2 regions of the Serratia ureilytica genome follow, and region 1 is predicted to be linked to the other one. Evidence: riboswitches for the same ligand, from Rfam matches in the RefSeq annotation. Region 1 holds a riboswitch; the other holds the start of a gene.

What was found. Region 1 has a riboswitch for fluoride ahead of crcB (fluoride efflux transporter CrcB). Riboswitches for the same ligand answer to the same signal wherever they lie in the genome.
Region 2: linked by a shared signal. The riboswitch ahead of J0X03_RS11865 (DHH family phosphoesterase) and the one ahead of crcB (fluoride efflux transporter CrcB) in region 1 are both predicted to bind fluoride.

What each region holds. Positions count from the first base shown of each region.
Region 1 is NZ_CP071320.1:3,824,357-3,828,569, forward strand. Features, by position in the region: gene J0X03_RS18065 (diguanylate cyclase) at 197-1,264, shown strand; partial or broken gene J0X03_RS18070 (N-acetyltransferase family protein) at 1,266-1,683, opposite strand; fluoride riboswitch at 1,767-1,829, shown strand; gene crcB (fluoride efflux transporter CrcB) at 1,908-2,291, shown strand; gene J0X03_RS18080 (TetR/AcrR family transcriptional regulator) at 2,581-3,177, shown strand; gene J0X03_RS18085 (multidrug effflux MFS transporter) at 3,184-4,213, shown strand, end outside.
Region 2 is NZ_CP071320.1:2,559,037-2,563,249, forward strand. Features, by position in the region: gene J0X03_RS11860 (diguanylate cyclase domain-containing protein) at 1-1,169, opposite strand, end outside; fluoride riboswitch at 1,350-1,425, shown strand; gene J0X03_RS11865 (DHH family phosphoesterase) at 1,466-2,431, shown strand; gene J0X03_RS11870 (adenine nucleotide alpha hydrolase family protein) at 2,435-2,863, shown strand; gene eno (phosphopyruvate hydratase) at 2,880-4,163, shown strand; gene J0X03_RS11880 (MerR family transcriptional regulator) at 4,160-4,213, opposite strand, start outside.

The DNA of each region.
Region 1 (4,213 bases):
GCTGCGTGAACAGCGAGAAAAACTGACCTTGCCTGCGAATATTTAGCGACTTTCCTTCGGCTCGCACAACCGCAACATGTAACAGAGTGAGATCGGTCGCAGTAATGCCACAGGGCCTCTGGACGTGAATCCCAGACTATTCTTAGTTTATCACCCGCATGATACGCTGCCATGATACTCATCAGGGAGATGCCGGATGTATATTGCCCCACCCATTTTCGATGCCCGAAAATCCGGCCTCAGCTTCGCCAAACGCACCTACCTGCCCCGCGCCGTCGGTCTGGGGCTCGGCTTTATCTGCGTCTGCGCCGCGCTCTACCCCCTGGCTCCGCCCGCGGCGGTCTGGCTATTGCTGGCCTTTCACGGCTTTCTCTGGCCGCATCTCGCCTACCGCCTGGCCCGCCGCGCCAAAGATCCGTTCAAAGCCGAAATTCGCAACCTGTTGATCGACTCCGCTTTCGGCGGCTTCTGGGCGGCGATGATGGCGTTCAACGCGCTGCCCGCCATCGTCATCCTGTCGATGATGAGCATGAATAACATCGCTTCAGCCGGCAAAACGCTGTTTGTAAAAGGATTGGCCATGCAACTGGCCACGGCGGCGTTCACCGCCGCGCTGCTCGGCTTCCCGTTTCACCCGTACAGCACGCCGTTGCAGGTCTATCTGTGCCTGCCGATGATCTACCTTTACCCGACGCTGCTCGGGCTGGTGACTTACCGCACCGCCAAGCGGCTGGCGGAAAAGAAACAGGAGCTGCAGCGCATCAGCACCCGCGATGGGCTGACCGGCTTATACAACCGTCGCCACTGGGAGCATCTGCTGCATCGTCAGTTCGACAGCTGCCGTCGCTACCAGGATAAGGCCACGCTGATCCTGATGGATATCGACCGCTTCAAAACCATCAACGACACCTTCGGCCATGCTTTGGGGGATGAGGCCCTGGCGGCGCTGGCGGAAGAGCTGCTGATCGGCTTGCGTAACGTGGATATCGTCGGGCGCTACGGCGGCGACGAGTTTGGCGCGGTGCTGCCGAACACCAACGCCGAGCAGGCGGAAATCGTCCTGCGACGCATCCAGCAGCGGCTGGATGCGGTCAGCTTCAAAGAGGCGCCGCAGCTGCGGCTGCAGATCAGCGCCGGCATCGCCAACTACCACCCCGCGTTGGGCGGCTATCTGGACTGGCTGAAAGCGGCCGACAGCGCGCTCTATCGGGCGAAGCAAAACGGCCGCAACCGGCTGGAAACGGCAGTGCCGCCAGGGGAGTAACTTACTGACTTAATAACTTGGCAAAATACTTCGGCGCTTCAACAAAGCCTTCACGCAGGTAAAACGCATGGGCCCGCTCGCGGCGACTGTGGCAATGAACCTCCAACCGATCGCAGCCGCGACGGTGCGCCAGCGCCTCTCCCTCCGCCAACAACCGCCGCGCCGCGCGCCCGATCGTCGACGCAAAAATAGCTGATGCGGCCAATGTCGCCGGCCAACGCCAGCTGCGGCAGGAAATGCAGCGACAACACGCCCAGCACCTGCGCCCCGTCCGCCGCCACCAGCAGCGCCTCGTCCGGGTGCGCCAACAGTTGCTGCATGCGCTGCGTCAGAAACGCCTCGGTGCCAGGATAGCCCAACACCGTCATCAATTCGGCGATAGCATGCCGGTCGCCCAGACGCGCCGCTCTGATTTCCATCGGTTTTACCTCGCAGGGGGTCGATACTACAAAATAGACGGCGTTAGGTGTAACATCCATCGGGTACGGTGAAAAAGGCCGTGCGGCACGCTGGAGATGACATTCCTCCCTAACCGCCTTCACAGGCTGATGATGTCTACGTAACCTCTCGGAGAGAGGCGCGTAGCGTTACGCCTGTCCCTTTCCGAGCCCGTGAATTTCTCTGTTTGAAAGGGAGTTGCCCCATGTTGAGTTCTTTACTGGCCGTCTTTATCGGCGGCGGCGTCGGCAGCGTTTTGCGCTGGGCGGTAAGCATGAAAATGAATCCGCTGAACGCCCACATTCCGCTAGGGACGCTGATGGTCAATCTGATCGGCGGTTTTATCATCGGTCTGGCGATGGCGATTTTCACCCGCATGACACACCTGGATCCCACCTGGAAACTGCTGATCACCACCGGCTTCTGCGGCGGCCTGACCACCTTCTCCACCTTTTCGCTGGAGGTGGTGTATCTGATGCAGGACGGCCGCTTCGGCTGGGCATTGGCCAACATGCTGCTTAACCTGGCCGGCTCGCTGGCGATGACGCTGCTGGCCTTCATGCTGGTGATGTGGGTCAACGGGCGCTAAGCCCTTAATGTTTCCTTAATCTTGCATGCGCATAATCTCATCCAGAACTCCTGACTGGATGAGAAATCGCTATGTTTAGCCTGCCGAAAACCACCGCCGAAGCGATCGCCGTTGCGCTGTGCGTGCTGATCGTCGCCGCCTTTATCAACGCCTACCTGTTCGCCTAAACACCTTTTCCCCGCAACGCGCGTTCATCTTGCGTCCTCCCCATCCGTTACACTACAATTGAGAATGAACGTTCACACCCAAAATTGTGAACCCGGCTCACGCGCAGCAAAGGATCGGGCAGATGCTCTCCCCCAACGACAGTAAACAGGCCAAAGTGCAGGCGCGCCGCGATCAGATCGTCGAAGCGGCGAAAACCAGCTTCCGCCGCCACGGCTTCCATGCCGCCAGCATGGCGGAGATTGCCCAGGGCTCGCAGCTCAGCGTCGGGCAAATCTATCGCTATTTCGCCAATAAAGACGCGATTATCGAAGAGATCGTCAATCGCATCATCACCAGCAAGATGCAGCGCCTGGAAAACCTTGGCGATCACATCAACCTGATCGCCGGCACGCTGGCGGCGCGCACGCTGTTTCAGCAACCGGGCGAGAGCGAAACCGATCACATGCTGATGCTGGAAGTGACCGCCGAGGCCACGCGCAACCCGGTGGTGGCCAAACTGCTCAGCGATGCGGAGGCGCGGCTGTTTCGCCACGTGTGCCACAACCTGCAGCGGCTGTATCCCGATTTCAGCGCGGAAGAGATCGCCGCGCGGGTGGAGTTTATCGCCGTCATGAGCGAAGGCACCGGTTACCGTATCCTTACCACGCAAAAAGCCGATGCGTCCCTGCTGCGCGATCTGTATCAGCAGGCCATTTCTCACCTGTTCAGGAAATCTTAATCTCCCATGACCAAACACTTAGCCAGACAACGTCTGGTGTACGCCGTCGTGCTTGGCCTGTTGGCCGCGCTGGGGCCGCTGTGCACCGATCTCTATCTGCCCGCCCTGCCGGAAATGGCGGGCGAGCTGAATACCTCCACCGCCGCCGCGCAGCTCAGCCTGACCGCCGGGCTGCTCGGCCTGGGCGTCGGCCAGCTGATTTTTGGCCCTTACAGCGACAAACTGGGCCGTATGCGCCCGCTGCTGCTGTCGCTGATCCTGCTGCTCGGCGCTTCGCTGTGGTGCGCGCTGGCGCCCACCATTGACCAACTGCTGATCGCCCGCCTGCTCCAGGGCATCGCCGGCGCCGGCGGGGCGGTGATTTCCCGCGCCATTGCTCGCGATCTGTACGCCGGCCACGAGCTGACCCGTTTCTTCGCCCTGCTGATGCTGGTTAACGGCCTGGCGCCGATCGTCGCGCCGGTGCTGGGCGGCGTCATGCTGCAGGTGATGAACTGGCGCGGCATCTTCGGCGTGCTGGCGGCCATCGCCGTGCTGCTGTTCAGCCTGTCGGCGCTGAAGCTGCGCGAATCCCTGCCGGTCGAGCGCCGCAGCCAGGGCGGCATTCTGGCGATGCTGATGTCGCTCGGCGGGTTGCTGACCCAGCGCTATTTCATGGGCCTGTGCCTGACGCAGGGCTTCGTAATGGCCGGCATGTTCGCCTATATCGGCGCTTCGCCTTTCGTCTTGCAGCAGATCTACGGCCTCAGCCCGCAGATGTTCAGCCTGTGCTTCGCCATTAACGGCGTCGGGCTGATCATTGCGGCGCAGCTGGCCAGCCGTCTCAGTTCACGTTGGGGGGAACGCCGGGTATTGAGGGGCGGGTTAACGCTGGCGGCCGTCGCATCGCTGTTGCTGCTGTTGGCCGCCGCGCTGCATGCGCCGCTGGTCGTGTTGCTGGTGCCGCTGTTCTTCTCGGTGGCGGTGATCGGCATCGTCGGCCCGACCGCCTCGTCGCTGGCGATGCAAAGCCAGGGGGACAAAGCCGGCAGCGCGT
Region 2 (4,213 bases), 1.3 Mb from region 1:
ACCGTCATGCCCTGCAGGCTAGCCTCTTCCAGACCAAACCAGGTCTTATAGGCGCTATTGGCGAACAGGTAGCGTTCATTGGCGTCGATCTGGCTGATTAACGCCGGCATATTGTCGGTAATGGCGCGCAGGCGTTCTTTTTCCGCACTGAGCTGAGATTCGGCGAGCACCCGGGTTTCTATCTCTTCGTTAAGCTGTTTGACCACCACGTTAAGCTCATGCGTACGAATTTCGACGCGTTCTTCCAGCTCATGCTGCAAGGCATACAGGTCGGCCTCCGCCGCCTTGCGCTCGCTGATATCGACGATGACCGAGATGAAATGATCCGGCTTGCCGTTCGGCAGCCGATTCAGCGCCACCGTCAGTTCCACCCATACGATCGTGCCATCGGCGCGGAAATAGCGTTTCTCCAGCGAGTAGGTGTCGATCTCGTTTCTCAGCAACTGCTGCAGTTTTTCCAGATCGGTGTTGAGATCGAGCGGATAGGTAATGTCCTGAAAGGTGCGATCCATCAGCTCGCGCTCGGAGTATTGCAGCATTTCACAGATGCGCGGATTGACCCGCAGCCAATACCCCTGCAGCGAAACCAGCGCCATGCCCACCGCCGCCTGAGAGAAAGTCTGTTCGAATAACGCCTCCGTGCGCTGCAGATCGGATTTCAGGTTTTCGGTATAGACGTTGCGTTCGATGCTCTGCAGATACTCTTCCACCACCGCGGCGAAGTCACGCAGGTCGGCCAGTTTATCTTGAGGAAACGACTGCGGGTGGCTGTCGATAATGCATAGCGTGCCGAGCGGCAACCCGTCGAGGGACAGCAGCTGTTGCCCGACGTAGAAGCCGATGCGCGGGCCACCGACCACCAGTGGGTTATCGAAAAAGCGCGGATCCTGCGCGGTATCGGGCACCACCAGCGCTTCGCGTTGCAGGATGGCATGGCCGCAGAACGAGATGTTGCGCGGCGTTTCCCGGACATCCAGGCCATAACGTGATAAAAACCATTGACGATCGCGGTCGATCAGTGACACCAGCGCAATGGTGACGCCGAAATATTTCGCAGCCAGCCGCGTGATGCGATCCAGCTTTTCTACTGAGTTCGAATCAAGCACGTTCAGCGAATCCAATACCGACAGGCGTTCGGCTTCGTTTTCGGGGAAGCATGGCTCGAGCATGTTGACTCCCATTGTGACACCCACGGATCCGATGCAGCCGGCCGGCGTGATTCCGTTCAGCCTATCCGTCGGTTAGCGGCAAATATCCTTGTCCATCATAGACTCACTCAGTATCAATCCGATTATGCATTCTCGCCAGCTTTGCCGGGCGTTGCGTTTGCCACCGCGCTGCGCTACAGTCGTTCACAAGGTGATGGTGTTCCACCTTTCCCAACCGCCGCGTTCGCTCGAACCGGATGATGACGCCTGATATACAACTTCGCTTTATTTTTTAGGCAGGTATGTCAGGAGTCGCTATGAATGAAATCTCACGTATTACCCCTTTTCCGTCCCAGCCTGATCTCGCCGTGCGGGAAATGCCGCTGTACGTTTTCGGCCATAAAAATCCCGACAGCGACAGTATCTGCAGCGCGCTGGTGGTCGCGGACTGGCTCAATCACCTCGGCAAACCGGCCGTCGCTTTCCGCCTTGGCGAATTGACGCCGGAAACCCGCTACATACTGGCCGCCGCCGGCGTACAGGCGCCTGCGCTGCTGACAGACGATCTCCGTGACCGCAAAGTCTGGCTGGTGGATTTTACCGACGTCGAACAAGGGCCGGCCTCATTGCCCGACAGCGATGTGGTCGGCGTTATCGATCATCACCGGCTGGGCACCTTGATCACCCGCAACCCGCCCGATGTCTGGATCCGCGCCGTTGGCTGTTGCGCCACCGTGATCCTGTCCATACTGACGTCAGATACGCCGATGCCGCTTTCTTCCGCCCAGGCCACGCTGCTGCTGGGCGCGATTTTGAGCGATACCGTTGCGCTGAGCGCACCGACCACCACCGAACAGGATCGGGTGGCGGTCGCGCGGTTATGCGCAATCTCTCACGTTGACTATGACGCCTTCACCGCCGGATTGCTTGCCGCCAAAACCGATCTTTCGAGGCAATCCGCCCCGCAGTTGCTGCACCGTGACGCCAAGAATTACCGCATCCATAGCGTCTCGCTGCTGCTGTCGCAGATAGAAGTGCGGGCTATGAGCGATATCGATCCGCTGTTGCCCGCGCTGCAACAGGCGCTCGAGCAGGCTAAGCAGGAGGCCGGGCTGGAGATGGCCGCGCTGCTGGTTACCGATATCACCCGCCACCGCTCTACCCTGTATTTCTCGTCGAACCGGGTGCTGGCCATTCGGCAGGTGTCGCTGCCCGGCATGACGAGCCGGAAAAAAGAGGTTTTACCGTGGTTAACCCTACAGATTGCTAACGCAGGGAGATAAGTCATGCCGCTCTATCAACATGCTTTACTGCTGGTGCAGGATGAACGCGACGGCCGGCTGCTGTTGCGCCACGCCGAACGCCTCAATCAGCAGATGAATACGCGCATTACCGTGGCGCACATCAGCGCCGACTATGCCGAGCTGGACTACCTCAGCGATGCACAAACCAAAGATCGCCAGTCCAGCGAGGAGATCGCCGCCAAAGCCATGCTCAGCCGCCTGGTGGAAGACTGCTCAATCCCCCTGGAGGTGCGCGCAATGGTCAGCATCCATCGCTTCAAAGACGTTGAAACCCTGATTGCCCGTGAAGGCGTCGATCTGTTGCTGCTTGGCCATCAGAACCGACCATTCGGCGTCTTTGCCTCCTTCGGCTTCGAGTTCGTTAACCATTTGTCGATCGACGTGCTGATAAAGCACGTGCCTACTCCCTAGAATGAGGTGATCATCCATGAGCTATGAAATTGAAAACGTAACCGCCAGAGAGATCCTAGATTCGCGCGGCAATCCCACCGTCGAAGTTGAAATGACTGCGGCGGGCGTCGTAGCACGGGCTTCGGTTCCCTCCGGCGCCAGCACCGGTTCGCGCGAGGCAGTGGAACACCGCGACGGCGATCCGCACCGTTACGGCGGCAAAGGCGTATTGGAGGCGGTGCACAGCGTCAAAACGGCGATCAACGAGGCGCTGCGCGGGGTGGATGTGCGCCAACAAGAGGAGATAGACCGCCGGCTGATCGCGCTGGACGGCAGCGAGAACAAGAGCCGATTGGGAGCCAACGCCCTGCTTGGCGTTTCTTTGGCGGCCGCCCGCCTCGCGGCGAAATTGTCGCAGCTGCCGCTGTATCGTTATCTGGGCGGTATCGGCGCCAACCTGCTGCCGGTGCCCTGCATGAATATCATCAACGGCGGCGTGCATGCCCGCTGGCAAGGCGCGGACTTTCAGGAGTTTATGATAGCGCCGCTGGGCGCGCCGTCGCTGCGCGAGGCCGTGCGCTGGGGCAGTGAAGTTTATCAGGCGCTGCGCCAAATCCTGTTGGAAAAAGGCCTGTCGGTCGGCGTCGGCGACGAAGGTGGTTTCGCGCCGGCGGTTGCCTCGAACCGGCAACCGCTGGAGCTGATCGTGCAGGCGATAGAGAAAGCCGGTTATCAACCGGGAGACGATATCGCCATTTGCATGGACCCGGCCTCGAGTGAATTCTATGCCAACGGCAAATACCGCCTGCGCAGCGAAAACGCTGAGCTGGATGCCGAACAGATGACGGCCTATTACCAGCGGCTGGTGCAAGATTTTCCCATCGTGCTGATTGAAGACGGTTTGGCCGAGGACGACTGGGCGGGCTGGCGCATTCTCAGCGACGCCCTGGGCGATCAGGTGGAACTGGTCGGTGACGATCTGTTCGTCACCAACGTGAAATACATCCAGCGCGGGATTGATGAAAGATTGGCCAATGCGGCGCTGATCAAGCTGAACCAGATTGGCACGCTGAGCGAAACTTTCGCCGCCGTGCAGCTTTGCCAGGCAAATGGCTGGGGCGCCTTTATCTCACACCGCAGCGGCGAAACCGTCGACAGCTTTATCGCCGATATGACGGTTGCGATGCGAGCCGGCCATGTGAAAACCGGCGCGCCGTGCCGCGGCGAGCGGATCGAAAAATACAATCAGCTGATGCGCATCGAAGACCAATTGGGCAGCGCGGCGGTATATGCCGGACGCGCCGCCTTTAAACACCGTTAATCTTTGCAGGCCGGCCACGCACCGGCCTGTTTTTCATTTTTTGCGCGGCA